Regions from separate parts of the Priestia sp. VA7 genome, predicted to be linked through region 2. Evidence: riboswitches for the same ligand, from Rfam matches in the RefSeq annotation. Region 2 holds a riboswitch; the other holds the start of a gene.
The links. Region 2 has a riboswitch for FMN ahead of AC0C45_RS02795 (ECF transporter S component). Riboswitches for the same ligand answer to the same signal wherever they lie in the genome.
Positions count from the first base shown of each region.

Region 1: another riboswitch for FMN. It lies ahead of ribE (riboflavin synthase); the one in region 2 lies ahead of AC0C45_RS02795 (ECF transporter S component).

Region 1 is NZ_JBVQPN010000002.1:682,524-692,603, forward strand. Features, by position in the region: gene AC0C45_RS09965 (YkvI family membrane protein) at 1-647, shown strand, start outside; FMN riboswitch at 758-908, shown strand; gene ribE (riboflavin synthase) at 1,187-1,846, shown strand; gene AC0C45_RS09975 (bifunctional 3,4-dihydroxy-2-butanone-4-phosphate synthase/GTP cyclohydrolase II) at 1,863-3,056, shown strand; gene ribH (6,7-dimethyl-8-ribityllumazine synthase) at 3,148-3,618, shown strand; gene AC0C45_RS09985 (hypothetical protein) at 4,061-4,933, shown strand; gene glcT (glucose PTS transporter transcription antiterminator GlcT) at 5,065-5,913, shown strand; gene ptsG (glucose-specific PTS transporter subunit IIBC) at 6,185-8,239, shown strand; gene AC0C45_RS10000 (phosphocarrier protein HPr) at 8,258-8,524, shown strand; gene ptsP (phosphoenolpyruvate--protein phosphotransferase) at 8,524-10,080, shown strand, end outside.
Region 2 is NZ_JBVQPN010000001.1:511,939-533,566, reverse strand. Features, by position in the region: gene AC0C45_RS02850 (YpdA family putative bacillithiol disulfide reductase) at 1-254, opposite strand, end outside; gene AC0C45_RS02845 (Glu/Leu/Phe/Val family dehydrogenase) at 379-1,644, opposite strand; gene AC0C45_RS02840 (genetic competence negative regulator) at 2,002-2,604, opposite strand; gene AC0C45_RS02835 (MerR family transcriptional regulator) at 2,732-3,643, opposite strand; gene AC0C45_RS02830 (metallophosphoesterase) at 3,751-4,518, opposite strand; gene AC0C45_RS02825 (hypothetical protein) at 4,539-4,913, opposite strand; gene AC0C45_RS02820 (DUF2663 family protein) at 4,968-5,420, opposite strand; gene AC0C45_RS02815 (CPBP family intramembrane glutamic endopeptidase) at 5,514-6,119, opposite strand; gene AC0C45_RS02810 (RecQ family ATP-dependent DNA helicase) at 6,119-7,636, opposite strand; gene AC0C45_RS02805 (YpbB family protein) at 7,660-8,709, opposite strand; gene AC0C45_RS02800 (ferredoxin) at 8,967-9,215, shown strand; gene AC0C45_RS02795 (ECF transporter S component) at 9,294-9,869, opposite strand; FMN riboswitch at 10,024-10,166, opposite strand; gene serA (phosphoglycerate dehydrogenase) at 10,465-12,039, shown strand; gene AC0C45_RS02785 (peptidoglycan DD-metalloendopeptidase family protein) at 12,073-12,762, opposite strand; gene AC0C45_RS02780 (ATP-binding protein) at 12,932-14,704, opposite strand; gene AC0C45_RS02775 (response regulator transcription factor) at 14,704-15,420, opposite strand; gene ccsB (c-type cytochrome biogenesis protein CcsB) at 15,770-16,948, opposite strand; gene resB (cytochrome c biogenesis protein ResB) at 16,960-18,582, opposite strand; gene resA (thiol-disulfide oxidoreductase ResA) at 18,595-19,116, opposite strand; gene AC0C45_RS02755 (pseudouridine synthase) at 19,314-20,039, opposite strand; gene AC0C45_RS02750 (spore maturation protein) at 20,126-20,659, opposite strand; gene AC0C45_RS02745 (nucleoside recognition domain-containing protein) at 20,656-21,255, opposite strand; gene AC0C45_RS02740 (D-alanyl-D-alanine carboxypeptidase family protein) at 21,248-21,628, opposite strand, start outside.

The DNA.
Region 1 (10,080 bases), on a different contig from region 2:
TATTTATCGCAAAAGGAATTAACGGTATTTTAATGGTTAATTCTCTTGTTGTGCCGATGATGCTTTCATTTGCTTTTATCATCTTTATGCCGAATATCAGCTATTTCTCACTGATTCAAACGAAGCCGGATTTAACGCTCGTCACGCAGTGGAAGTGGGCGGTTAGTCCCTTTTTATATATTTCCCTGAATCTAGCTTTGGCTCAGGCCGTTTTGGTTCCATTAGGAAGCTCGGTGAAAGATAGGAGCGTGATTAAAAAAGGGGCCGTAATAGGAGGATGTGTACTTACGTTTATGCTTGTTTCTACTCATCTTGCCCTTTCCAATTTGCCTTATTCATTTCAACTTGATATTCCGATGAGTGCGGTTGTTAAAAATATCTCAGCGTGGGTGAATGTTTTATTTACGGTAGTTGTGTTGGGCGAGATTTTTACTACATTGATTGGAAATGTATTTGGCATCGCTAAGCAGCTTCAGTCATTTCTTCCCCTCAATGACAAACAAGCTTTTGCATTTATTATCTTGGCTTGCTTTATTATTGGGCAATTCGGATATGCCCAGCTTCTTGAATTTTTGTATCCCATATTTGGCTATATTGGACTAGCTTTTGTATGGATGCTATGTATTAAAAAAGAAAAAATAAGCTAAAAGCTGGATTTTAAAGAATAGATGTGAAAAAACGAAGTTAAATGATGTGACAAGTCGTTTTTACTTTGCTATAATGTAAAACAAATAAGACTATAGCAGTCGAATATATTATTATCCTTCGGGGTCGGGTGTAAGTCCCAACCGGCGGTGATAAAGCGTATGCTTTTAAGCCCGTGACCCGTTTTCATACGATGTATGTTAGCGGTGGATCTAGTTAAAGTCTAGAGCCGACAGTAAAAGTCTGGATGGGAGAAGGATCAGGAAGCACAGTTGTTTTTTTGTGTTGAATTAATAAGGGGCACGCTTGCCTTTTTTAAAGCTACCCTTGTTTTTGTACACAAAATATAACTGTTTATTTCGTATACAATTAGCGGAATTTTGCATAGATAAAACTGATTCAGCTCAGCCGACCCCTTGGACATTTGTTCAAGGGGTTCTTTTATTTTCAGTGGTTGGGGGAAAGATAAATATGAAAAAAAAGCAGCTGCTATTTCAAAACGGTATAAGAAATTGCAATAGCGCCAAAGCAGGTGAAGAAAATGTTCACAGGTATCATTGAAGAAATTGGAAAAATAAAACGTATTCAAAAGGCCACAGAAGCAATTGTTCTTGCGATTGATGCGAAGACCGTGTTAGAAGATGTGAACTTAGGGGACAGTATTTCAGTTAACGGCGTTTGTTTAACCGTAACGGCTTACTCTCAAAATGAATTTACGGTCGATGTCATGCCGGAGACGATTAAAGCAAGTACCCTTCAGCTTCTAACCGTTGGATCACGTGTTAACTTAGAGCGGGCGATGGCTGCAAATGGCCGGTTTGGAGGGCATTTCGTTAGCGGACACGTTGATGGAATTGGAACCATTGTAAGCAAAACACGTAAAGGAAATGCCTTTTATTATGAAATTCAAGTCGATCCTGAACTTCGTGAATTTATGATGTTAAAAGGATCTGTTTCCGTAGACGGAACAAGTCTTACTATTTTTGATGTCAGCAACCAATCATTTACTATTTCTCTTATTCCTCACACGGTGCTTCACACAGTCGTTGGAGACAAACAGCGAGGAGACAAGGTGAATATTGAATGCGATATGTTAGCTAAATATATGCATCAGATGATGACAAATAAGTCAACTCCTGGCGCCTCGAATCGTTCAGGTAACATGAAGGATTTATTGCAGCAGCATGGTTTTACAAATTAACAGTGAGGTGAAAGAGATGTTTCATAAAGTAGAAGAAGCCATTGAAGAGTTAAAAAAGGGGAAAGTGGTTATTGTATGCGATGATGAAGATCGAGAAAACGAAGGAGATTTTATTGCATTAGCCGAAAAAACGACGCCTGAGGTTATTAACTTTATGGCTACTCATGGAAGAGGATTAATTTGTACACCTGTTAATGAAGAAATTGCGCATAAATTGAATCTTCACCCGATGGTAGCGAACAATACGGATGCACATGGCACAGCATTTACAGTAAGTATTGATCATATTTCAAGTACAACAGGTATCAGTGCATATGAACGCTCTGCTACCGTTATGGCTCTTGTAAATGAAGCGACGGTAGCAAGTGATTTTCAACGCCCAGGACATATTTTCCCATTGATTGCAAAAGACGGGGGCGTTCTGCAGCGTGCAGGTCATACAGAGGCTGCTGTTGATTTAGCAGTATTAGCAGGAGGAAAGCCTGCGGGTGTTATTTGTGAAATTATGAATGAAGATGGAACAATGGCACGTGTACCGGATTTAACAAAAATTGCAGAGCAATTTGATTTAAAAATGATTACAATAAAAGATTTGATTGCCTACCGCCGCAAACATGATCAGCTTATTAGCCGTGAAGTAGAAGTGAGCTTACCTACGGCATTTGGTGAGTTTAAAGCTGTAGGATATACAAATAAACTTGATAATAAAGAACATGTGGCTCTTATCAAAGGTGATATTGATCATAATAGCCCCGTTCTCGTTCGCGTTCACTCTGAGTGTTTGACTGGAGATGTGTTTGGTTCTGAACGCTGCGACTGCGGTCCTCAGCTTCACGCAGCTCTTACGCAAATTGAAGAAGAAGGACGCGGCATTCTGTTGTATATGCGTCAAGAGGGCAGAGGTATTGGCTTACTAAATAAGCTAAGAGCATATAAGCTGCAGGAGGAAGGATACGATACCGTAGAAGCGAATGAAAAACTCGGGTTTGCTGCAGATTTACGAGAGTATGGAATCGGTGCTCAAATCTTAAAAGACCTTGGAGTCAAACAAATGAAGCTTTTAACGAATAACCCTCGTAAAATTACTGGGCTAAAAGGCTACGACCTTGAAGTAATCGAGCGAGTGCCTCTTCAAATGCCGGCAGTGGATGCCAATAAAAAATACTTAGATACAAAAGCTAAAAAATTAGGTCATTTATTACATTTATAATTTTACACTTTTTTTCGTTATAACAAATGAAGCTAATTCATGAAAAGAAATGTAAATAACTATATATTAATACTAGCAGGAGGAACAAAAGATGAATCATTTATATGAAGGAAATTTAGTAGGCACAGGATTAAAAATCGGAATCGTGGTAGGGCGTTTTAATGAATTTATTACAGGCCGTTTACTTAGTGGAGCAGAAGATGCACTCAAACGTCACGGCGTAGCTGATGAAGATGTAGACGTGGCTTGGGTGCCGGGCGCTTATGAAATCCCATTAATCGCCAAAAAATTAGCTGAATCTAAAAAATATGATGCAGTGATCACGCTAGGAACCGTTATTCGAGGAGCTACTCCACACTTTGATTTTGTATGTAATGAAGTAGCAAAAGGCGTTGCATCTCAAAGCTTACAAACAGGCGTGCCAATTATCTTTGGTGTATTAACAACTGAAACAATTGAGCAAGCAATTGAACGTGCAGGAACAAAAGCAGGAAATAAAGGATGGGAAGCTGCAGCATCAGCTATCGAAATGGCTAACCTTTCAAAAATGATTGAAGGATAATAGATACCATTCCAGTTTTTATAAGCTGAAGAGTTAAAAGAGGCTGAAACAAAAGTATGTTAGTTGAAGGAAGATCCGAACGATGAATCGTTCGGATTTTTTTATTGGTAGGGTGAACGCAGGTTTCAGGTATGTAGTGGCTTCTATCTGTAGATTAAAAGGTCAGGCGAAGACTCCTGCGGGAAAAGCGGGAGAAGTGTGACCCCCCAGAAGCGTAAGCGACGAGGAGGCTCAGCGGCCGCCCGCGGAAAGCGAAGTCTTGCACGGAAATCAACTGCAGTGTAGAAAGCGATCTATACTGTCTCATGTATCCCGTTTGTTCGCCTTTAGATTGGATTGATGTAGTTATATCTCAAGCTTTTTTGAATAGAAGCTAGCTATGTATAATTTAGCTAAAACGTCTTACTCTAAGTAATAATTAGGTCGTAAAAGGGAGACGTCTATGCCTCATTATACTGCTTTTTTTGCATTGATTATTATCAGCACAGCCGTTTTGCTTACAGTATTCATACGTAAAAAAGATAAAAAGCTAGTCGTTTTGCTCTTTTTTATCATTGGAATGGCTTATGTACTAGAGTATGTTGTATTTGTGGTGTTTGAAAGTTACGATTACGATCCTGATTTTATGACCCATGAATATTTTGATAATTTGTTCGGATCCTTAACTTCTCAAGCGTTTGCTTTTCCAATCATGGCTATGGTGGTAGCTGCTTATCAATTGAAATTTCGCTATATTTTAATCATTTCAGCTATGTTTATGGGGATTGAAGAATTATTTTTACACTGGGATATTTATACACATCACTGGTGGAAAACAGTTTATACAGGCGCTTTAATGACTATAGGCTTTAGTATTTCAAAGATTTGGTATGTATGGCTAACAGAACGGTATATGACATTTGTGCATTACGCTACATTTTTTCTCGGAATGCTCGCCATTACTTCTACTATTATGTTTATGCTGTTAGCATATTTTCATAATAATTGGTTTTATACGGGATGGTTTGCGTCGGCTACTCATGATTCCGTAAATGCCACGATGATTTACGTTTGTATTGTTACGATTCTCCTCGTTTGGAGTGTAGCCAAAGAATTTTTTATGGGGGCTGGGATGATTATAGCGGGGCTCCGTATAGTAGATATTTTGCTGATTCACTATGGGGTGTTGCTGGTATCTGTTACCACTTCACTTGTTCTTTTTACGCTTTTACAAGCGGGTGTATTCATTCTGAGCGTTATGCTTCAAAACTTTATTATGAAAAATTGTTATGGGACGAGCAAAAAAGACATTGCGTTTCCAGCGAAGAACTACTAAGATAATACGTAACTCAAATAGTTTAGTTCAATAATATTTGAAACAAAGAAAAATGAATTGACGGTTATGCGTATTATTTGTAAGATAGGAAAGCAAATAATAGAAAGCCGAAACAGGGGAGTGAAGGATTCGTGAAAGAGTCCTTTTTTGTAGAAAAGGTACTTAATAATAATGTATTAATTGCTAAACACCTTACCTATGATGAAGTTGTGCTAATTGGGAAAGGAATAGGGTTCAATAAGAAAAAAGGCGATGAAATCGATGCAAAAGCCGTGGAGAAAATGTTTTTGTTAAAGAGTGAAGAAGAGCAAGAACAGTACAAGCAGCTTTTAGCGCAAGTGGATGAAGACGTGATTGAAATGATGAATGATATTGTAACGCACATTCAAAAACGTGTTAACATTCCTTTGAATGAGCATATACACATTTCATTGACGGACCATATCGCGTTTGCGATAAAACGTTTTCAGCAGGGAATGGGGCTTAAAAATCCATTTTTACTTGAAACCAAAGCTTTATATCCAGAGGAATATACGATCGCATCTGAAGTGGTAGAAATTATTAGTCGCAAAATAGGCGTGCAGCTTCCAGTAGGAGAGATTGGTTTTATTGCGCTTCATATCCACAGTGCGCTGACTGAAAAAAACCTGCTGGAAGTGAATCAAGACTCGCAGCTTATTCAAACGATTATTAATGTGATTGAAGAATCGCTTCATCTGCAGGTAGACAAAGAATCTGTGCACTATATGAGATTGATTCGTCATTTGCATTTTGCGATTGATCGAGTAAAAACAGGAGAAAAAATAGAAGAGCCAAAAAAAATTGCTTTGCTATTGAAAGAAGAATATCCCCTGTGTTACAATGTGTCTTGGAAAGTGATAAAAGTAATGCAGCAAGCGTTACATTTACCTGTGTATGAAGCAGAAGCAGTTTACTTAACGATGCATCTGCAGCGACTTATAACAAAAACGGATTTATAAAATCATTTCAATACGTGTTACTGATACGATCAGGCATGAGTGAGAAATGAAGCGATGTGTAATTGGATGAGTGTATCCATTTATCGTTTCTTTTTCCTCATGCCTTTTTTTGTTATAAGAAAGCGCAATCATTTAAAGCTTAGGCTTCAGGACACTAGGAGATGTAAGGAGTTTTCCAGTTAAAGAAAGCGTTTTATGAAAGCGCGTTAATGATTCACGTATCAAATAAATAGCTTGTTGCACACTAAATATATAAAAGGAGGTAAGCGCCATGTTTAAAAAACTTTTTGGAGTATTACAAAAAGTCGGAAAAGCGCTTATGTTACCGGTTGCGATTTTACCGGCAGCAGGGATTTTACTTGGAGTAGGGACAGCGCTTCAAAACCCTACATTGTTGGATGCAGTACCGGCACTTGGTGCAGACTGGGTTCAATTGGTTTCAAATGTTTTGTCACAAGCGGGTCAAATTGTATTTGACAACTTGTCGCTATTGTTTGCCGTTGGTGTTGCCGTTGGTTTAGCTGGTGGTGACGGTGTAGCAGGTATTGCTGCAATCGTAGGCTACTTAATTATGAACAAAACGATGAGCACAATCTTAGTTGCTACAGGACAACTAGATCCTGACAAAATGGGTGCCAATCCAGCTTACACTAGCATCTTAGGAATTCCTACGTTAGCTACAGGTGTATTCGGGGGTATCATAGTAGGTATTTTAGCTTCATCCATGTATAATCGTTATTTCAATATTGAATTACCATCTTATTTAGGGTTCTTTGCGGGAAAACGATTTGTACCAATCATTACTGGGGTATTTTCAATTGTTTTAGGTGTTATTATGATTTTCATTTGGCCGCCAATTCAAAGCGGATTAAATGCTTTCTCTACTAACATGATTGATGCAAACCCAACTTTATCAGCTTTTGTATTTGGATTGATTGAACGTTCATTAATTCCATTTGGACTTCATCACATATTCTACTCTCCGTTCTGGTTTGAATTTGGTGATTACGTTAATAAAGCAGGTCAACATATTCACGGTGACCAAAAGATTTTCTTTGCTCAATTAGCAGATGGCGTGCCTTTAACAGCAGGAACATTCCAAGTTGGTAAATTCCCGTTCATGATGTTCGGATTACCAGCAGCAGCTCTTGCAATTTATCACGAAGCTCGTCCTGAAAACAAAAAATATGTAGCTGGTATCATGGGTTCAGCTGCTTTAACATCTTTCTTAACGGGTATTACAGAGCCGCTTGAGTTCTCATTCTTATTCGTAGCACCAGTACTATTTGCAATTCACGCAGTATTTGCTGGTTTATCATTTATGGTTATGCAATTATTAAATGTTAAAATCGGTATGACATTCTCAGGTGGGGTTATCGATTACGTTCTATTTGGAGTTATGCAAAACCGTACAGCATGGTGGCTAGTTATTCCAGTAGGCTTAGTTCTAGCAGTTATTTACTACTTCGGTTTCCGCTTTGCAATCCGTAAATTTAACTTGAAAACACCGGGTCGTGAAGATAAAGAAGAAGGAGAAGAAGATGTAAAAGTAGAAGCAGCAGAGCTTCCAACAAATGTTTTAGCTGCACTTGGCGGTAAAGAAAACATTACACATTTAGATGCTTGTATTACGCGTTTGCGTGTATCAGTAGATGACGTAGGTAATGTTGATAAAAACCGCTTGAAAAAACTTGGAGCAGCTGGTGTTCTTGAAGTTGGTAACAATATTCAAGCTATTTTCGGTCCGAAATCTGACACGTTAAAAGGTCAAATTCAAGACATTATGAATGGCAAAACACCGGTTGTCACAAAAGAAGAGACAAAAACAATTGAAAAACCTGTTGCAACATCTGAAGTAGGAAGCGATAATGGTAATGATATTGTTTCACCGATTGAGGGAGAATTGGTACCTTTATCGGAAGTACCAGATCAGGTATTTTCACAAAAATTAATGGGTGACGGTTTTGCGATTATTCCGAAAACAGGCACAGTAGTTGCACCGGTGGACGGAAAAATAGTAAACTTATTCCCGACGAAACATGCTTTAGGTATTGAATCAACGACTGGACGTGAAATTTTAATTCACGTTGGTATTGATACAGTTAATTTAAAAGGCGAAGGTTTTGAAGCTTTAGTTGCCCAAGGCGATGAAGTGAAAAAAGGACAGCCTCTATTGAAAATTGATTTAGACTTTGTAAAAGAAAATGCGCCATCGACGATTACGCCGATCATTTTCACGAATTTACAAGCTGATGAAAAAATTGATATCTTAAAGCAGGGCCAAGTTTCTCAACAAGAAGCAAATATTATTAACATTTCAAAGTAAAAAGGAGATTGATTTAACATGGCACAAAAAACATTTACAGTAACAGCAGACTCAGGAATTCATGCACGTCCAGCAACAACTTTAGTACAAGCAGCAAGCAAATTTGATTCTGATATCAACTTAGAATTCAACGGTAAAACTGTAAACTTAAAATCAATCATGGGCGTTATGTCTTTAGGTATTCAAAAAGGCGCTACAATCACTATCTCTGCAGAAGGTTCTGACGAAGCAGATGCACTTGCTGCTCTTGAAGATACAATGAGCAAAGAAGGATTAGGCGAATAATGACAAAGGAAATTCAAGGCATTGCCGCTTCTAGCGGCATTGCTATTGCTAAAGCATTTCGTCTAGAAAATCCAGAATTAACCGTTGAAAAAAAATCAGTAACTGAAGTTGAAGCAGAAGTAGCACGTCTAGAAGCTGCGCTAGAAAAGTCAAAATCAGAACTTGAAATTATTAGAGAGCACGCTCGTAAAGAACTTGGAGATGACAAAGCAGAAATCTTTGAAGCTCACTTATTAGTTCTAAGCGATCCTGAACTTATTAATCCAATTAAAGATAAAATTACAAATGAAAATGTAAACGCTGAACATGCACTTGATGAAGTAGCGGCAATGTTCATTAATATGTTTGAGTCAATGGACAACGAATATATGAAAGAACGTGCTGCTGATATCCGTGATGTAACAAAACGTGTATTAGCTCATCTTTTAGGTGTAAACGTTTCAAATCCAAGCTTAATCTCAGAAGAAGTTGTCATTATCGCAGAAGATTTAACGCCGTCTGATACAGCACAGTTAAATCGTAAGTTCGTAAAAGGATTTACAACAGATATTGGCGGACGTACTTCTCACTCAGCAATTATGGCGCGTTCCATGGAGATCCCAGCTGTTGTAGGTACAAAAACAGTTATGGAAGACATTCAAAACGGCGTATTAGTAATTGTCGATGGTTTAGATGGCGAAGTTATCGTTGATCCAAGCGAAGAAACAGTAAAAGCTTACGAGAAAAAAGCCGCTGAGTATGCAGAACAAAAAGCTGAGTGGGCTAAGCTTGTAAATGAAAAAACGGTTTCAGCTGATGATCATCACGTTGAACTTGCAGCTAACATTGGTACACCAGAAGATGTAAAAGGCGTATTAGAAAACGGCGGCGAAGGCGTTGGCCTTTATCGTACAGAATTCTTATATATGGGCCGCGAAGATCTTCCGACGGAAGAAGAGCAGTTTACTTCTTATAAAACAGTTCTTGAACGTATGGAAGGTAAACCAGTGGTTGTTCGTACTCTTGATATTGGTGGAGACAAAGAGCTTCCTTATTTAAATTTACCAAAAGAAATGAACCCATTCTTAGGATTCCGTGCCATTCGCTTATGTCTAGAGATGCAAGACATGTTCCGTACACAGCTTCGTGCGCTTCTACGTGCAAGCGTATACGGTAATCTGAAAATTATGTTTCCTATGATTGCTACTGTTGATGAGTTCCGTCAAGCAAAAGCTATTCTTTTAGAAGAAAAAGCTAAACTTCAACAAGAAGGCGTCCAAGTTTCGGAAGACATCGAAGTAGGGATGATGGTAGAGATTCCTTCCTCAGCGGTAATCGCAGATTTATTTGCTAAAGAAGTAGATTTCTTCTCTATCGGAACAAATGATTTAATTCAATACACGCTTGCTGCTGACCGCATGAATGAGCGCGTGTCTTATTTATATCAACCGTATAACCCAGCGATTCTTCGCTTGGTGAATATGGTAATCAAAGCGGCTCACAAAGAAGGTAAGTGGGTAGGCATGTGTGGAGAGATGGCAGGAGATGAGATTGCAATTCCAATTCTTTTAGGTTTA
Region 2 (21,628 bases):
TTCACCACTTCTCGGTAGTAAGCAAGAGCTTGGTTGCGCATAGGCTTACGATTTTCGGTAATAAAAGGGACATCCCCTATTTCCAGTTTTTCACTCGAACTAAAAAACGTTTGGTGGGTCGGATAGTTATAAATTGCATTCACGATATTTCCTTTTTCAATTACAAGGGCATCAATACCTGTATGTTGAAGCTCAATAGCTGCTGAAAGGCCGCATGGTCCTCCGCCAACAATAATTACTTTTTCTTTCTTCATGCCTGTCACTCCTTCAGTTGTAAACGCACCTTTTTTTTATTTTAACGCAGTGTAAAACAAAAAAATCTCCTCATTAATGATAGGAGATTTTTTCTATTTACGCAATTGTTCTGCTGTTCTGTTTTTAAATCCAGCCTCTGAAACGAGAGCCTTCTGCCATTTTTCTTACGCCTATCATATAAGCAGCTAGACGCATGTCGACTTTTCGAGTTGTAGAGGTTTCGTAGATGTTATTAAATGATTTAACCATTACTTTTTCAAGCTTTTCTTCTACTTCTTCTTCCGTCCAATAATAACCTTGGTTATTTTGCACCCATTCAAAATAAGAGACTGTTACACCGCCGGCACTTGCCAAAACGTCTGGAACTAATAAAATTCCTCTCTCTGACAAGATGCGCGTTGCTTCAAGAGTTGTTGGTCCATTTGCTGCTTCTACTACAATACTCGCTTGAATGTTATGGGCATTTTCTTCTGTAATTTGATTTTCAATCGCAGCTGGAACTAGGATGTCGCAGTCAAGTTCAAGCAGCTCTTTATTGCTGATTGTATTATTGAATAATTTCGTTACTGTACCAAAGCTATCGCGTCGATCTAATAAATAATCAATGTCTAAACCGTTAGGATCATGCAGCGCTCCGTACGCATCGGATATCCCTACAATTTTAGCCCCAGCGTCATGCATGAACTTAGCTAAAAAGCTTCCTGCATTTCCAAACCCTTGTACTACTACCCGTGCACCTTGTAATTCAATGCCTCGTTTTTTCGCTGCTTCACGAATACAAATAGTTACTCCTTTTGCAGTCGCTGTTTCACGGCCGTGTGAACCACCTAAGACAAGGGGCTTTCCAGTAATAAAGCCCGGGGAGTTAAATTCATCAATCCGGCTGTATTCATCCATCATCCAAGCCATAATTTGTGAATTTGTAAACACATCCGGCGCTGGAATATCCTTTGTTGGTCCAACAATTTGGCTAATCGCACGAACATATCCGCGGCTTAAACGCTCTAATTCTCCAAAAGACATATTTCGAGGATCACAAACAATTCCACCTTTTCCTCCACCGTAAGGAAGGTCAACGATTCCACATTTTAAACTCATCCATATAGATAGAGCTTTTACTTCTTTTTCAGTTACGTTTGGGTGAAAACGAATTCCGCCTTTCGTAGGACCAACTGCATCGTTATGCTGCGCTCGGTGACCTGTAAAAATCTTAACTGATCCGTCATCCATACGAACAGGAATTTTTACTGTCATCATTCGTAATGGCTCTTTTAATAGTTCATACACTTCATCAGGATAGCCTAGTTTTTCTAACGCTTTATGTATCACTGTTTGTGTAGATTTTAAAACATCATGCTTCTCTTCTTGACTATTTTTACTGTCTTGCATCTTGTCGGCTACCATCTGTAAACCTCCTAAAATGTATCGAAAATTATTCGTTTTTAATTGAATGGTGCTTCTTTCATGACATAGTATACACCCTTAGTTTTACATTGCAAAGGAAAATATCGAACTTTTAGTATTTTTTGTGTTCTTCTAAGAAAACGCTTCCAATAACTTTACAAGGTATGCTACAATGTTTTAAGTCTGCCTCTTTTCTAGTATGCTTTAATCGTCTAAAAAAAATAAAAAACACCCGGTGATAAAGAGCACTTTCAACAACTTTGTACAAGCTGAAAGTGCAGCCACTCTTATTTTAATAAAAGTGCTTTATCCTTCACGGGTGTAATTATTTCAATTAAACAATTAAGAAAAGACAGAATTAATATACTCCAAAGCTCTCTTTTCTACTAACATTTTTCCATATTCATTGACGCGGTGCTTTGTAATTGTAGAGGGATTTCCATACTCCGCCAAAACCGCAATCATATTCCCAACTTCAGCCGGTGGCAGCATGTGATAATCCAACAGCACGTAAAAACGTTTTTCAAATGAATAGAGCACGCTATCCGTATCGTAAAAGTTTGACATGCGTTTGGTCAGCTGAATGACATCTTCAAATGAATCAAACTCAAAAAACATGTCTTCGCTTTCATCTAGCATGACCTGCATTTCAATGAAGTCTTCGAACTCGTCTTCATCGAACTCACCGTAGCTGGTTTCTTCTTCATACTGCTTTGTCACAAATACAACCATTCCCTGTGCTTGAAGTGAAAAAACTTCTACCGAAAGAGAATTTGTAGGTTCAAAGTTCAGTTCTTGAGAAGCTTGCTCTATCATCTCACGAAAAAGCTGTTTTACTTTGAATGTATCTGTCCATAGATCTTCTTTTGTTAACCCTCTTTCTTTTAAATCATCGTAGGTCAAAAAAACTTTTAGCTTATTATAGTTTAATCGTTCAAGCCTCATTAGCGTCCCTCCCCGCTTGCACTCATAACCACATGGTTCGATAATGCAGTATATGTATTTTTTGGAAAACGGTTCGTGATGTTTACTTACGAGTTTACAGGTTTATGATAGGAAAGACAAGCTATTCTCAATCAATTTCTGCTAATTTTTTTGTTAGCCAGCTGTTCCACTCTTCTTTTGTATTTCCTAAAATAAACGGCTGGGCCTCGCCTTTTCTTTTGCTATCTAAAACATCAAACACATAACCGCCTAATCCTACTTTAAGATGGGGGAATTTCTTTATCATTTGGTTCGTCAAGTTTAGTGTTTTCTCGGCATTTTCCAACATTGTGCATGACATAAATAAAAATGTTGGGTCTACTTCTTTAACAATTAACTCGACATCTTTATCTTCAATGCTGCTTCCTAAATAAATAACTTCAAACCCTTTACGGCGTAAAAATAGCGTAAAGACTAGGAGTCCCACTTCATGTGTCTCATTAGGTCCGCATACAGCAATCGCTTTAGGTAATAAGCCATTTGAAGGCAGCGAATAAAAAATCATGCTGATACGCGTTTTTAATACTTGAGTCGTATAATGCTCATGAGCACTTGTAATTTGCCCTTTTTCCCACATATCTCCAACCGTCACGAGTAGAGAACCCAAAATATCAATAACCACTTTTTCTACCGAATACAGGCTAAAAGCATGATTAATTAAATCCTGTGCTTTTCCTTCTTCAAAAGATAAAAGCATCGTTAACAGCTCATCCCTAATTTTTTGAGGGGAATCTACTTCTCCTTCTTCTTCAAACGTTCCTACTGTACTGCTTTCCGTTTCTAATAACGAAACCGCTTGACTGATGGTAAAACCTCCGCTCACTTTTTCCGTGAGCCATTTTAATTTCCGCAAATCTTCCTCTGTATATAACCGATGCCCCGAATCGTTGCGGACAGGATTTAAAATTTGATAACGTCGTTCCCATGCACGCAAAGTTCCCGGCTGGATTCCGACCATATTTGAGATGGCTTTAATATTATACTTCCCTTCGTGAGCCATACGTAACCTCCAACTACTCTTCGTGAACTGTATCTATTAATTGAATTATAGGATAAGTTATCCTGTGTGTAAAATTTGTATATGCTATGTAAAGAGTTTGTTCAAGGCTATTCTTTCCTTTTTAAAGTGATATAATGCGTTTGGGCTCTAGCTTGTAAACGGAGAGGCAAAGAGGTTGTACCATATCCGTTACTGACAAAAAGAGGAATCTTTCTTTTTTCTTTCAGCCCTCCTAATTCATACATACCCAAATTAAATAAGCGTATCTGTCCCCCGTGTGTATGCCCGCTCAAAATTAAATCTACTTTTGATTCTTTATCTACATAATAGATAACATCAGGATTATGGCTTAGAAGAATGGTAAGCTGTTCAGGTTCAATGGAAGAAACAGCTCTCTTTAGATTCATCTGACCTTCTGATAAATCATCTACCCCCGCAAAGTGGCATGTAGTACCATATTTAGAAACGGCAAAGACATGCTCATTTTTAAGGGCAATAACTCCTTCATCTTTAAGCATCTGCTTCAATTGCATCTGACTTACTTCGTAATCATTATTTCCCCACACAAAATAGACGGGTCCTAGCGTTTTAAGCTGTTGAATATTTTGACGAGCCCGCACTAAAGGGACTCCTCCTTCTAGTAAATCACCGCCTATGATCACAAAATCTACTTCGCCCGGTATTTTTTCCAACAGCTTCGACGAAACTGTTCGCTTATGTATATCCGATATAAAAAACAGGCGCAAAGGCTGCTTATTTTCAGGAAATCTTGATAAATGAATCGTTCTTTCTTCGACATATGTACGATGGGCTTCTGAAAACATAAAAATCAGCAAGCCTATGCCTAACGCTAAAACAATTAAAAGAATAACCATATATTCTCCTTCTTTTCATTTTATACCCGATGTGTTTCCTTTAAAGAAGAAAGGGCATAAATTATCGCAATTGTTAACAAACCTACTACTTGATAAAGTGCAATGGCACTTAACGATAAAATTCCTATCACACATAGACATGAAACAAGGTATTCATGCCATTTTACCTTATAGCCTTTTAGAAGCAACCGACTTTGCAGAAACACTTTACGAACTGCCGCCGACAGACAAAAAAGAGCCGTAAAAAACAAGATTATAACACTAAACACCTCTAACGGATGTAAAATCATTTGAATAAGTAAATAGGTTAACGAAGCTTTTGAGCCTACAGCCGTTAAACTGCTGATATAATAACTGCATAACCACGCAGCCAGCAAGTTAAACCAATCCCTCACAAAAAAACCCCCTTCACTAAACTTCTATGTAAAAAGAGGCTTTTTCATGCGATTCTATTTGTTTTCATGATATAAATTAATTCCATAGGTTGACTGCATCCAGCGGAACGTTTCTTTTCGGTGCTCCCATGTTTCAGGCGTCGCCCATAGCTCTTTGCTTCTTTTAATAATCTCACAGCGCAAATCTTGAAAAGTCTTTTCTGCTTTCTCGCTTTTTTTCTGCAGCTGTACAGTATAAAAGTAAAGTGAGACGGTAAGCAATAGAAACATCAAATGTCCCATGTTGCCTAACAAAAATGAAAAAAATTCGCTAAACGTCCTAAAAAAACCGCTTTGAAATATGAAAAAAAAGTAGCTAATAACAGCCGTTACACTGGCTAAAAACAAAAACTTCCATTTTTTCTCTTTAGCTTTCAGCTTATTGACTGTCTCTTTTCTTTTAATAACGCTAGCTAATATATATTGAAGTGTTTCATCGTTTTCAAAGTCTACCACTTTGTTTTCCATTATTCCACCCCCCCTCTTATGCTAGTACAACATATGAGGGAACATAAAAGATTATGTGGGGAGTATTGAAAATAATGACTGTTTCCTTAACCTTTACTGCATTAATTCTTCTGGCTGTGCAGATTCCCCTTTTAATTTTCGTATCTGCAGGCCCAATAAAAAATCAATGAGAAAATGAGTAAAAATCGTGACATATAAATTTTCAGTCCACCAAAAAAGCAACCCTATTAAAAAGCTTAAAAACACAACCGAAATAAAAAGAAACCACTTTTTTAAATATCGAATGTGAACGAGTGCAAATACAATACTCGCCCAAAAGAGGCCAAACTGAACTTGTATAACCCCTCGAAATAATATTTCTTCTGAACATGCAACGATTAGGCAAATAAGGATCAGATGAGGAACAGAACGTTTAGCAAATAAACGTTCATTGATCCCTCCGTCATCGTATAAATGCTCAGGTACGCATTTCATTAGAAGTATATCTCCTCCTACTACAAAGAGAGCCGTTCCTCCCCCGTACAATAAAATAGAAGACCAATCCAGCTGAAAAAACTGCAAAAAGGAATTCCACGAATCGAATGTAAAAAAACCGATGCCTAAAGCAATGAAGCAGATGAGCAGCTGTGTTACATATAAATTTTTAACTAGCTCTGCATCTGTCATGGATGAAATAAGCTCTTGCTGTGATTTTGCCATTATATCTCTCCTTGACGAAGCAAACGAGCTAATTCTAATTCCCAGCCTTGAAATGTCCATTGCTCCTGCTCACCATTTGTTTTTTTATAGTTTTCTAAATCCAAGCCGCAGCAATCGCAACAATTCTCATGCTCTGATTTTCCCGTTTCATCGAAATAGCCAAGCAGCACGTGACGACGGCATTCTTTTGTCTCAATAAACCCCTTCATCGCACGATACTTGTCATGTTTGTTTCGAAGACGTTTATTTACAGCCGCAACAATCGTTTCATGCAGCGATGCAGGAATTTCCCAGGGTTTTACATATTCATTTTTCACTGCATTTTCTTTGTACAAATAATAACGAATAAATCGCCAATGTGTTTCTTGAACACCCACTGTATAAAGAAAGTGAGACTCTACTTGTTTTAAAGGAATGGCCTGATCATGGTTTCGTAAATACGACAAGCAGTATAAGATGGTATCTGAAGAAGGAAGCTCAATTTCAAGTAAAGAATGAGCAAAATCATCGTCTCCTTCAGCATAAAGCAAGATCGCAATACTGTTTCGCTGATCGCGTCCACTTCTTCCAATTTCCTGTACATATGCTTCTAACTGCGTAGGTGTATGAAAATGAATAACAAAGCGAACATTCGATTTGTTAACCCCCATTCCAAATGCACTTGTGCAGCAAATGATATCAAGCTGATTTTCTAAAAATTGCTGTTGAACAAGCATTCTTTCATTCGGTTCCATTCCCCCATGGTAATACTGCACTCGCTGTATCCCATTTTCCTTTAGAAGCTGTGTTAATGCTTCTGTCCAAGATCGGCTGGAACAATAGATAATTCCCGGACCTTGCAGTTCACTAACGTACATCAGTAATTTCTCTTTTTTTTCTTCAATACTTGCAACAAAATCAACTTCCATCGCAATATTACTTCGATTCATGGAATAGATGTGCTCGTTGACAGCAGGAAGCGATAAGTAGCGCTTAATATCTTCCACTACTTCCCTAGTCGCAGTTCCCGTTAGTGCCAGACATAGCGGACTGCCAAGTTCCTTCCATATATCTCCTAGCTGTAGATAATCTAAACGAAAATCATGTCCCCACTGAGAAATACAATGCGCCTCGTCCACAACGAAAAGGCCTACCTTTGCCTGCTTTAATGCTTCTACTACAACAGCATTTTGCAAAATTTCAGGAGATGCATAAATAAAACGATAAAAAGCTAAATTTTTTAGCGCTCGTTGTTTTTCTTCTTGTTGTAGGAAACTATTTAAGGCAATAACTCGCTTTTCTCCGCTTGCCTTTAGTTGTTGAACTTGATCTTCCATCAGTGAAATTAAAGGAGATACAATCAGCACCGGTCGGTTCAACAAATAAGCTGGGAGCTGATAGCACAATGATTTTCCTGTTCCTGTAGGCAGAACCGCTAACACATTATGACCGGTTAAAATATCTTGAATAATCTCTTTTTGTCCTATTCGAAATTGGCTATAGCCAAATTGTTTCTGTAGAAGTTGTTCTATCTTCACATCAAACACCACTTTTTTTAGTATCAGGTAAAATGTTTTGCTAATACGAGACGAATCTGAAAATAGGTAACGTCGTCTTTTACTTCTTCTTTTATCACCTTTAATTTATTTGTACGCAAACCTTCAAAAGCTGAGATAATTTTTTCCTGCTGCTTAGGCGATACGTATGCATCGATTGAAAAAGATGGAACAAACAGAGCTAATTCTGCAATATGATCTTCAATTGTACTTTCTTTCAAACGCCTTATATAAGCAATTTCTTCAAGCGTCTTGCCTTTTTGAAGCCAGCTATACGTTTTTAACGTCGAGCTTGTCAAAGGCAATTCTAAATATAGATCACGTAAAAAAGAAGACAGTACATGAAAGCTTTCATTATTTTTACTTACTTTTTCAATGATATGGTGAATAACCCCTAAAAGTTGAATATGAACATAATGCTCATCGAGTTCATATTGATATGCTAACTGATTTTTTGTAAAGCCTACTCTTTGGTATCCAGTCAGCTGCAAAACAAAAAGAGACGCGTCCCGTTCCGTGCAACCTTTCAAACACATTCGGAGCTCTTCGAATAGCTCGGCGGCTAACTCTTGACGCGTTTGCTTTTGAGACATAATATACGTTTTTACCCATTGAATGACCTCGGCATTTTTGGAAATGGGTAAAAACCCTTTTTGAAAATACTGTAGGTTTGATAAGGTCTGAATGAACAAAGTGATTCTTGCTAAAAATAATTGAGTACTGCTTGCGAATTTCCATCCGTCTAAAGCTGGATGAAAGGGTCGAGCCGTCAGTTCATCTTCAAGGCGTGCTTGTCCCTTATCTGTCATCACATACTTTTGATTTTCAGTTTCTTCAATATACTGCTGTTCTTTTAGATATGCAACGCAGGCTTCAAAAGACCGTTTATCTAAGTAAACAAATGACTGAAAAAGAAACGAAATTCCAAAAATTTTTCCGTCTTGAATCGTTTGAGCTGACTTTTTACCTGTTAATAAATGATAAATACCATAGGCGGTTCGCTCACCTTTTAACTGTTTTATACAAAATAAAATGCTAACTTGAATATAATTCAAAGGTGTCAACTTCCTTTCTCATTCATTGTACCAAAAGTGACCAATAGCATGTGAGATAAAGGCTTTTTAGCTCTTTCCTTTATGTATCAAAACGTTTGGGTAAGTGAAGAAACCTTGATTTGATAAGCATTCTCAGTGACTTTTCTATTGAAAAGTTTTATAAATCATTTTACAATGAATAAGGAGAAATTTCACTCTTGATTCGCCAAGAGATTATATAATGAGAAATTTTCGAACACTTTACAGGAGGTCTTGTTATGCCAAAATATACAATTGTTGATAAAGATACTTGCATCGCATGCGGCGCTTGCGGAGCAGCAGCACCAGACATTTATGATTATGATGATGAAGGTATTGCATTCGTAACATTAGATGATAACCAAGGTGTAGTAGAAATTCCAGAAGATCTAGAAGATGATATGATGGATGCAATGGAAGGCTGCCCTACGGATTCAATTCGCGTAGCGGATGAAAAATTCGAAGGCGATGCTAATAAATTCGAATAAGTATGGAGCAAACCTGTAGTGTACATGCTGCAGGTTTTTTTATATATAAAAATCGCTCTCCCCGGGAGAGCGATTGAATTAAACAGCAATGCGACGCGTGATCCATTGCTTCATTTTTGAAAACAATAAGACAAAGATAACCCCTGTTGCTGCTCCTTTTATTAAGTTAAACGGCAAAATACCTGCAACGATATATTGACGTGCTTGTTCACTAGACATTTCTGGCGATTGCAAGAAGATTGTATACGCTGGTAAGAAGACATAATAATTTAAGACAGCCATGAGTACCGTCATTACCACCGTACCCGTAACCAAACCTATCGTTACACCTTTAGCCGTTTTAAATCGGTTGAACATGTATGATACAGGAAGAACGAACAGTAAACCAGCCACAAAGTTCGCCACTTGACCAACTGGAACCCCTGTAGCACTTCCTTGAATTAAATAATTCAATAAATTTTTTATTCCTTCTACTATAACAGCAGCCATCGGTCCAAATACAAGTGCTGCTACGAGTGCAGGAATTTCGCTAAAATCAATTGTTAAAAACGGAGGTAATCCAGGAATTGGAAAATTAATCATCATTAAAATATAAGCAATACTACTTAACATTCCTAGTATGACCAGCTTTTGAGTTTTCTTACTTTGTTGCATCTTGCCTCTCTCCTTCTTTGTGATCCACTCTTCAAAGAAGAAAGGTTCAACTTTATATCCCCACGCAAAAACCTCCCAACAAATGATTCGTTGAGAGGAGACATGGCAGGCATATTTAATAAACGTTCATCACATTAGGTTTTGAACGCTGAACCTCCACCTTCTCCCATCCAGACTGTACTGTCGGCTTTGGAATTTCACCAAATCTGCTCGTATGTATTACATATAAGCTCGCGGGCTCAAAACAATTTGTTTTTTACCGCCGGTCGGGAATTTCACCCTGCCCCGAAGATAGACCAATATTTAATTATGAATTTATTATATGTTATCTCGAATTAAAAGTAAATAAAGAAGTTTTTTAATTCCTATTAAATTGATGTCTTTTATAAACTTCATTACTGTTTTATATGTAAAATAAGGAAATAAGTGCATAACCAACAGCATTATGACATATTTATAGTTTCAATTTTACGTTTATAATTGTGTATTTGATAACTAATCGTAAAGTTTGAAAAATATAATTGACAGAATTTTTTTAACATGGTAAATTATCAAATATTTGATGATAGTAAAATCCAAGGGAGATGTTCACGTCATGTATAATGTATTAGTAGCTGATTCAATTAGCAATGAAGGTCTTGCTCCACTACTTGAAGCTCCTCATGTGAATCTTACGCGAAAAAAAGTTGAAGAAGTTGAGAATGATTTGCATACGTACGATGCGCTTTTAGTACGGAGTGCTACGACGGTTACAGAGGATTTGCTGGCAAAAATGCCGAATTTAAAAATTGTTGCTCGCGCTGGAGTAGGTGTCGATAATATTGATATTGAAGCCTCAACCAAACGAGGGGTTGTCGTTATTAACGCGCCGAACGGAAATACCATTTCAACGGCGGAACATACATTTGCTATGATGGCTAGCTTGTTTCGGCATATCCCCCAAGGAAATGCTTCAGTCAAAGCGCGCGAATGGAACCGCTCAGCATTTGTTGGAACAGAGCTTAATCGCAAACACCTGGGCATTATCGGATTTGGACGAATTGGCTCAGAGCTTGCCAAACGCGCAAAAGCCTTCAATATGAGCGTTCACGTTTACGATCCTTTTTTAACCTCTTCCCGAGCTGAAAAGCTAGGCGTAGAACTATTATCCCTGGATGAATTACTAGCAGCAGCGGATGTTATTACCGTGCACACTCCACTTACCAAAGAAACAAAGGGATTGCTCAATCGTGACACGTTAGCCAAAACAAAGAAGGGTGTGTTTTTATTAAACTGCGCACGCGGCGGGATCATTGATGAAAAAGCCTTAGTCCATTATTTAGAAATTGGCCATGTTCAAGGTGCAGCTATTGACGTATTTGAAGTTGAGCCGCCGATTGATAACCCTTTGTTACATTTTGATCAAGTTATTACAACTCCCCATTTAGGAGCTTCTACAAAAGAAGCCCAGCTTAACGTTGCTGAAGACGTGGCACATGACGTTTTGCGTTTTCTAGAAGGTAATCCTGTAAGCTCATCCATTAATTTACCAACGCTTTCTAAAGAAGTTTTTGAAAAAATTCAGCCGTTTACGAGCCTTACTAAACAAATGGGAGCTATCTTATCTCAATGCATGCGAGAACCTGTTCAGCATATCTCTATCTCCTACGGAGGTACAGTGACGGATTTGGAAACCACTTATATTACACGAAGCTTATTATCAGGCTTTTTAACTCATCGTATCGACTCACCTGTTAACGAAGTCAATGCTTCTATGATTGCCAAAGAACGAGGAATTACATTTGGTGAAAAAACATCGGAAGATACGCAAGGATATTCCAATATGATTGACGTTACCGTAACAGGCGAACAGCGTACATTTACCATTACGGGCACCTATATAGCCGGCTATGGACCTCGAATTGTTAATATTGATTCGTTTGATATTGATTTTTATCCGGAAGGACATCTTCTTTATATCCGTCATAGTGATCAGCCTGGAGTTATTGGAAATGTAGGGAAAGTACTTGGAGATTTACGTATTAACATTGCTACCATGCAAGTGGGCCGTAAGCAAAAAGGCGGAGAAGCCATTATGATGCTTACGTTTGATAAACTTTTAGATGATTCTGTCATCGCTTCGTTAAAACAAACAAGCGAAATTGTGACCATACAGCGTATTGAATTGTGACATTGAAAAAAAGAGCCTGAGCGGCTCTTTTTTTTATGGACTTATTTTTAACACTTGTCCTGCATTTAACATCGTATTTTCTAAATGATTCCACTTTCTTAGCTGATCCATATCTACTTCATATTTGACTGCGAGCTCAGATAATGTATCTCCTTGATGGATAAGAATACAGTTATCAGAAGTCTGATGTAACTGCTGAAAAACCGTGGCAGCTAAATCGCTTTTTACGTATGCGGATAGTTTTTGCTTGTCCAATTTGGCAAGTGGGTTTACTGCATTGGTTTTATCCGGATTCCACCTTCCTTGATGAACTTCAAAATGCAAATGTGCACCTGAAGATCGCCCTGTATTGCCAACTCGTCCAATGTTTTGACCTGCCGCTACACGATTTCCTTCTGCAACAAAACGTTCCTCTAGATGAGCATAGACCGTTTCGTATCCATTTGTTTGTTTGATAAAAACAACCTGTCCATATGTATTTGAATAATAAGAGCGGCTCACCACTCCTTTTGCAACAGCATACACCTGTGTACCAACAGGTGCTGCTATATCAATTCCAAAGTGTTTGGCGTGACGTGAACCAAATATATCAGTTAAGACTCCTTCAACCGGCCACTCCCACTGCTTCTCTTCTGCTTTTACCATTTGCCCGCCCAAAAATAAAAGACCTATACACAATCCCATTACTAATACAACCAATATTCTTCTTAACACGTCAATCATGAAGAAAGAACCTCCTATGTAGATCATTGCACACAAAACATACTATATGCCAATTCCTTCTCTTTTAGACTTGTTTATAGAAAAAATAAAGAGATGTGATTCTCCACTGAATCACATCTCTTTGTTATTCTTATTATTTCAGCGGAACAAGCTGTTATTTAGCATGTGTTTACTTTGGCAGTTTGATAAAGAAAGTTGTTCCTTCATTTAATTCACTTTCAACCGCAATGACCCCTTGATGTGCCTCCACGATATTTTTGGCGATTGCAAGCCCAAGACCAGTTCCTGACTTCCCTCTTGTTCTGGCTTTATCCGCTTTATAAAATCGTTCAAATACAAATGGAAGATCTTCTTTCGGAATGCCTGCTCCTGTATCTTGAACAGAAAGATGGATTTCAGATTGACTTTTATCAAGATGCAGCTTTACTTCTCCGTAGTCATCCGTATGACGAATAGCATTATCAATTAAGTTTGTCAGCACTTGTTCCATACGGTCTGAATCAATCATCGCCTCAAATTCATCTTCTACTTTTCCATTAAGAGACAATTTAATATGTTTTTCTTTAGCTAACCCTTGAAACTTACGCAAAACACGTTCTGTAAATTCAACCATTGCTACAGATTCTAAGTGAAGCTGCACATGTCCCGCTTCCATTCGCGCCAAATCTAAAAGTTCATTTACAAGCCGGCCCATACGGAGTGATTCATCATAAATCACCTGTGCAATTTCTTTCTTTTCTTCATCCGTACTTGCAATATCATCAATAATAGCTTCACTATAACCTTGAAGCATAGAAATAGGTGTACGCAATTCATGAGACACGTTTGCAATAAAATCTTTTCTCGATTTATCAAGTTTACGCTCTTCAGACATATCTCGTAGTACGGCTACAGCACCGCGAATTTTCGTTTGATTATAGAGCGGTGACATTAAAATGACCCACGTTTTCCCTTGAATTTTCAATTCTGCACTTCGCTCGGTTTCAGTCTCTACTACCGTTTGAAACAAATGGACAACGTTTGCTGGAAGCTCCGGCACCTGCTGATTGTTGACATCCTGCTCATAATACCAAGTCTGAAGAAAATGCTCCGCTGGGGGGTTGGTAATTAAAATCGATCCGTCTCTACTAAACGTAATAACACCGTCTGCCATACTGCTTAAAATACTTGAAAGCTGCTCTTTTTCCTGATTAAGCGCATTGAGGTTAAACTTTAACTGCCTGCCCATTTGATTAAAAGCAATCGCTAACTCTCCAATTTCATCGTGAGTTAAAATAGGTACTTTTGTATCAAAGTTGCCTTTTGTTACTTCAAATGCCGCCTGCCTCATTTTTCTAAGAGGCGCTGTAATTCGAGTGGATAAGAAAAAAGCAAAGATAGTAGTTAAAATAATAGCAATACCTGCAGCCAATAAAATGAACTTAGTCGTATACTGAGCGGGTTCTTCAATTTCAGAAAGAGATTGATACAAATAAACGCCGCCTGTCGGTTTGTTATCTTTCATTAAAGGTACACCGACAACAAACATTAAAGGTTCATCACTCGTGTCTTTCTTTGTGGTCATGTACATTTTTTCCCGTATTACTTTACCTTTTTCAACCACTTGATTTAGCTGATCGTTTTGTTTAACAATGGCCGAAATAGCTTTCTTATTTTCTTTATCAGGATGGGTGGAATGCCAATAAAAATCTTTGTCTTGAACAATAACTACACTTGCTTGGTCTGCAAGTTCACGAGCAATGGATAGTCCTAGTTTTTCATCGTCCGTTTCCTGCACAATGGTAGAGATTTTAGCAGCCGTTTTAGTTAAACGGTTTTCTGCATCTACAACATGATAATTTTCAAAAAACTGAAGCAATAAAATAGTCAAAATAAATAAAACAAGCGTGACGAGCAATAGGATAGTAAACCATAGTTTACCAACTACACTTCTCCAAAACATCAGTTATTTTCAACCTCAAATTTATACCCTACTCCCCATACGGTTACAATCATTTTCGCCGCTTGTGACGATACACGATTTAACTTTTCACGCAAACGCTTGACGTGCGTATCTACCGTACGAAGATCTCCAAAGAAATCATAATGCCATACTTCACGCAGCAGCTGTTCTCTGTCATATACTTTATCTGGCGTTTTTGCAAGGTAGCATAATAATTCATATTCTTTTGGAGTTAAGTTAACTTCTTTTCCGTCTGCTGTAACGCGATGTGCATCATTATCAATCGTTAAGTGATCAAAGACGATAAGATTTTTCACGCTCGTTTCTGGTTGAATAAACGTTGCTTGAGAGGAACGTCGAAGCAGTGCTTTTACGCGAAGAACCACTTCTCTTGGGCTAAACGGCTTAACGATATAATCATCTGTACCTACTTCAAACCCTTGGACTCTGTTTACTTCTTCCCCTTTGGCTGTAAGCATGATAATAGGAGTTGCTTTTTTCTCCCGAATTTGTTTACAAACCTCAATACCATCTATGCCGGGCATCATTAAATCCAATACAATCAAATCATAGTCTATGTGTAACGCTTTTTCGATTGCTTCATGCCCATCTGCTGCTTCTTCAATGATGTATCCTTCTTTTTCTAAGTACATTTTTAACAATCGTCTAATGCGATCTTCATCGTCTACTAGCAGTAATCTTTGTTCGTTTTGCATGTATTTTCAACCTCCTAGTCTTAGTGTACAAAAAAAAACCAGCGAGTTCTACTTATGATACCCAAACAATGTGACAATTCGTGAACACCTTTACGAAAAACAGCTGTTTTTACCAAAAAGAGGTTGAGACGCAACGAAATCCATGCAATCTACAGCTGAATAAATAAAATAAAGAAGCTAGTAGGGATCGCTTGTTCCACGGCTATAAGCACCTACATACACGAACTTTGCGTTCACTATCTCAATGAAAAAATCCGAACGAATGAGATTCTCCATCAAGAAGCTCATTCGTTCGGATCTTTCTTCAACTAAAATATCTTCGTTTCAGGCTCTATGCTATTATTAAAGGTTACGCATATGAATGTAAACCTGCAATAATTAGGTTCACAGCCACTAAGTTGAACATAATGATGGCAAATCCGCCAACTGCCAGCCAAGCTGATTTTTCACCGTGCCACCCTTTCGACAGCCGAAGATGAAGAAAAGCGGCGTAAAATAAAAAGGTGATCAGCGCCCACACCTCTTTAGGGTCCCACCCCCAAAAACGCGTCCAGGCCATCTGAGCCCAAATCATAGCGAAAATAAGTGCTCCTAGTGTGAAAATAGGAAATCCAATCGCCACTGCTCTGTAGCTTACTTCATCAAGCAAGTCGCTGTTTACCTGTTTCACAAGCGGCTGCAGCGCAGCTCCAATTCGCTTCCGTAAAATAAGACGAATCAGCCAATATAAGACGAATCCACCAGCTAACGACCAAATGACCGTATTTAATTTTTTAGCATTGATAATAGCGGGCATATCAATAAGCGGCTGTATATCGTTCCCATCTGTCCATTCACTTTGATGCGGCCCCACTAGCGGAACCATATGATACACGGCTTGCTCTTGTTCTCCACTTTTATTAATCCAATTAAATGATGACTCGTAGTGTGCCGCATTAAAAGCCAGCGTCACCGCTACAAACCCAAGCGTACTAATAAGCGTATACAGGATGAATTCCAACCAAAATGCTTTTTTATTTCGCTTGGATTGGTCAATCGTTTTGATTAAATAAATCAATCCTGCAACAAAGCTAATAGAAAGCACGGCTTCACCCGTAGCTGCGGTTGTAACGTGAATATGCAGCCAATTCGTTTGAAGAGCCGGTATCAGCGGCGTAATTTCAGTTGGAAACATGCTTGCATAAGCAATGATCAAAAGAGCCACCGGCAATGCAAAAAGTCCAAGCATGCTAAGACGATAAATAAAGTAAATAACAATAAATGCGCCAACAAGCATCATGCCAAAAAACGTCGTAAATTCAAATAAATTACTAACAGGAGCGTGGCCTGATGCAATCCATCTTGTAATGAAGTAGCCAATCTGTGCAATAAAGCCGATGATGGTAACCGCAATTCCAAACGTTGCCCACTTTGTTTTCTTTTGAGCTGCTCTCTTATCTCGAATAGCTCCTCCGAAAAAAAAGGTTGCAACTAAATAAGCAATAAACGCCACATACAGTAAATTACTACTTATACTCGCGTAATCCATGCTTTTTCCTCCTATTTTGTTTCTTTATCATTTTGGTCCTTCAGCTGTGTAAGGGATGTTGATTCTAATAAACCATTTAGTTCTTTTTTAAGCCCATACCAGTTTTTATTTGTATGTGCGGCCAACCATATCTCATTATTGACTTTTTGAATCCACATGCGGCGATGATTCCAATACATCCCTTGAATTACACCAATCATAAAGATGGCTCCGCCAACTCCTAAAAACCAAAGCGTATAGTCTCTGCGAACAGTTAATCCCGTTACATTTTTCGTTTCCACACCAGCAAAGGTCATTTTATAATCGTTATTTCCTAGGGGCTCCAAGTTCTCTCTAATTCCAACAAAAGCAACTTCACCTTTTTTATGCTGAGGGGTAATCATTTTAAATACAAAAGCCGGATTGTTAGGCACTCTGGTCTTTGTATTTGGATTTCCTTCATCATCAAAGAAAAAGTCTGGAAAGTAACTCATGAGCTTGACTTTATATCCGTTTTTTAGATCATATATTTCTTTTGGATTATGTAAATCTACTGTAAGTGAACCAACGTTTCTATTTGCATTTTTATCTGTTAAATGGAAAGACATAGAGCTAAATTCATTTAACTTGAAATCCACTTGATACATGGCATATCCTTCAAACTTAAGCGGCTGATTCACACGAATCTCTGAATCTTTTATTTTCTTTAACTTTGGATCTGCTCCCGGTATAAGCTTTCCTTCGCGCTTATACAGACTAACATCCGCTTCATATTTTTTGGCTACTTTATTATTCCCTGCACGATCAATTGCTTCTTGAAACACAGCGTTTTCGCTATCTTTATCATACATTTCAACAGTAAAACGATGGTTTTTCAAAAAATACTCTCCGTTCGTCCCAGGAATAACCTTTGTTTCACCTTCACGGATCCAAAGAACTTCATCTATATACATACCTGGTACAAACCTAAGCATAGCACCTAGTAAAAAGATAATGAGACCGATATGATTAACGTATGGACCCCATCTTGAGAAGCGTCCTTTTTCAACCAGCAGATTGCCGTTTTCTTCACGAATAGAGTATCTTCTTTTTTTAAGCATACTTTTTACATGTTCATAATCTTGATCCGTCCACGATGATGAAGTGGTATATAAACGCTGTCTTTTTAAGAAGTTTGGATGTTTTGTTACACTCTGCCTTTTTAGAGCTCGGTACAAAGGCAATACTCGATCTAAACTGCAAATGACTAACGACATTCCTAAAGCAGCAATTAAAAGCAAGTACCACCACGATTCGTAGAGATGATGAAAACCTAACTTATAATAAAGCTCTCCTGTCCATCCATATTCCTTTTGGTAATACTCATCTGCTGTCACATTAGGAGGTATGTAAGCTTCTTGAGGATAAATGGTTCCGACTGCAGACGCAACAAGCGTCACGATAATGATCCAAATACCTACTTTTACAGAAGAGAAAAAGTTCCATATTTTATCGATAACTGTTTTATTGTACGTTTGCGATCGCCTTGCGCTTCCTTCATAACGCATATCTACTAATTTATCAGTTGTTTCTTCTGCAATCGGCTTACCACAGGCTTCACACAAAATCGTACCATGCGGGTTAACGTGTCCACATTCACATTTTACGTGTTTCATTGTCAACACTCCCTATGGTTTAATTTCTTCCATATATTCTTTTATTTTAGATTCTTCCAATCCCCCAATAAAACTGTCTACAATCTTTCCGTTTTTATCAATTAAAAATGTAGTCGGCAGAGGATCTATTCCGTATGCACCCAACACTTGTGAATCTTTATCCATCAAAATCGGAAAAGATAGCTCATACTGTTTAGCAAATTGCTCTACTGCTATATTCGTTTCTGCAACGTTAACAGCTAGAATTTCGACACCTTGCTTTTTATATGATGCATACTGCTTTTCCATAGCCGGCATCTCTTGTTTACAGGGCTTGCACCATGTTCCCCAAAAATTCAAAAAAACTCCTTTGCCTTTGTAATCTGATAGCTGATGAGTTTCTCCATTAACATCTCTTAATATAAAGTCAGGTGCCTTATCTCCTACTGATACCTTTTGTTTATCAGCAAAAAATTGAGCATAAAGGGTATATCCAACCGCGCACAGCAAAACTGCCAATATAACTGTTCGAATAATCAAGCGCTTTTTTTTCATGGCATGAACTCCTTTTAACCGCTTTCAATACGCTTTTTTCTACCATTATATCATTTTTTTGGTAGTGGCTTTCCAATAATATTTCGACGTTTCTGTGAAGTCTTCCTCTCATTCTACAAGTTCGACATTTTTTCAAAAAACCTTGCTTGTTTTTCTAATTCACGACATTTTTCATAAAAAAAACAGGTAAGTGAAAATTACTTACCTGTTTGAGACATTGAATATAATTGTTTGACTTCATGCGCTGTAAGCTCACGAGCTTCTCCTGCATTTAATCCGCGTAAATCTAAAGGTCCGTAGCGTTCACGTTTTAATTTTAAGACAGAATGCCCAATTGCATCGAACATGCGACGTACTTGACGATTTTTCCCTTCATGAATCGTCAATTCCACAATCGCCGTCTGCTTGCTTTTATCAATAGAAAGAACTTTTGCACGAGCTGGTGCTGTTTTTCCGTCCTCTAGCATCACACCGCGCTGCAGCTGTCTGATTTTTTCACGACTTGGAATTCCTTTAATTTTAGCCACATACACTTTGTCCACTTCAAATTTAGGGTGCATTAGCTGATTAGCAAATTCACCGTCGTTTGTTAAAAGAAGTAAACCCGACGTATCATAGTCTAGACGTCCAATTGGATAAATTCTTTCTTCTACATGTGGAAAGAAGTCAACGACTGTTTTTCTTCCCTTGTCGTCGTTAGCAGCTGAAATTACGCCTCTTGGTTTGTATAACATAAAATAAACGGGCGCTTCGCTTTCTACAGGCACTTCGTCTACTTCAATTTTATCGTTAGGACCTACTTTCGTGCCCAATTCTCTTACAACTTTTCCATTTACTTTCACTCGGCCTTGGCCGATTAATTCTTCAGCTTTACGTCTTGATGCTACACCTGCGTGAGCAATCACTTTTTGTAATCGTTCCATTAACACTTCACCTCTTGTAACATCTTACTTGTTTACGAAGTAATACACAAGTGTATTTGCCACCCAGAGGTAGAATTTTCGATTTCTTACCGGCCAAACACAAGGATTACAATGACAACTGAGGCAATAATTCCTACCAAATCTGCCAGTAAACCAACCTTCAGCGCATCTCCCATTTTTTTAATGCCAACCGCTCCGAAATAAACCGTTAAAATATAAAATGTGGTATCTGTACTTCCTTGCATGGTCGATGCCAAACGACCGATAAAAGAATCAGGTCCGTATGTAGAAATTAGATCCGTCGTGATACCAAGAGCAGCCGTTCCAGATATCGGTTTGATAAGAGCTAAAGGTACAATTTCAGCCGGAACGCCGACTGCTTGCAGCATAGGTTTTAAAACAGATAAGAAAAAATCAAGCGCTCCTGAAGCTCGAAAAATAGAGATGCTCACTAACATGCCGACTAAGTAAGGAATGATGGAAAAAGCAATTTGTAATCCGTCTTTCCCTCCCTCTACAAACTTTTCATACGTAGGAATTTTTTTATAGGTTCCATAAAGTAAAATGCATCCTACGATAAGAGGAATAAACATCAATGATACTTGATTAAGCATAGTCATTTTCGTTTTCCTCCTTTTCGTGTACGTCGATAATAAAAGAAGCGATCAATGATGATAGCTCCTATCGTAGCTACAACAGTTGCTAAAAGCGTGGTACCGACAATTTCAGTAGGATTAGCCGAGTTATACGTAATCCGAATGGCAATAACTGTGGTTGGTATAAGTGTTAAACTGGTTGTGTTAAGTGCTAAAAGCGTGATCATAGAACGGCTTGCTTCGTCTCTATCCCCGTTTAGCTTTTTAAGCTGCTCCATCGCTTTAATGCCAAGAGGAGTTGCCGCATTCCCGAGCCCAAACATATTCGCCATCATATTGGACAATATATACCCTAAGGCCGGATGATCTTTTGGAACATCAGGAAAAAGTCTTGTAATGATGGGTCGAAACAGTTTCGCTAACTTGTCGAGAAGTCCTGCACTTTGAGCAATATTCATCATCCCTAACCAAAAGACCAGCACGCTGATTAACCCAATGCTGATGGTCACTGCTTCGCCTGCTCCTTGAAAAATTGCTTTGTTTACATCACCAATTTTTCCATTTATAATCGCAAAAACAATTCCGATAATGGTCAGCAGCATCCAAATAATATTAACCATCTGTTTTGGCTCCAGACTGAATAAACATTAATCGCTTCACTTTATCAAAAAAACCTTTTTGCTGCTCGGACTGCTTTTCGAAATAAATTGGAACACTGTCAATCGTCTCTCCACTTCTATAAATATCGAGCTTTCCTACCACATTTGGAACTTCCCCTGTTTCTTTCCACTGCTTTTTAGGCTGAATTAACGTTGTTTTTACTTCTACAGAGCTTTGTTCTTTCTTTGTGAGCGGATAGACGACATTTCGTTTAATATACAGCTGATCTTTATAGAAAGAATTTTTTATATCGGCCAATTCTCCTTTTGAAGCTAAACTGGTCATATCATATTTATCAAATGCATTTTCATACATGGAAATGTGATCGTTCCA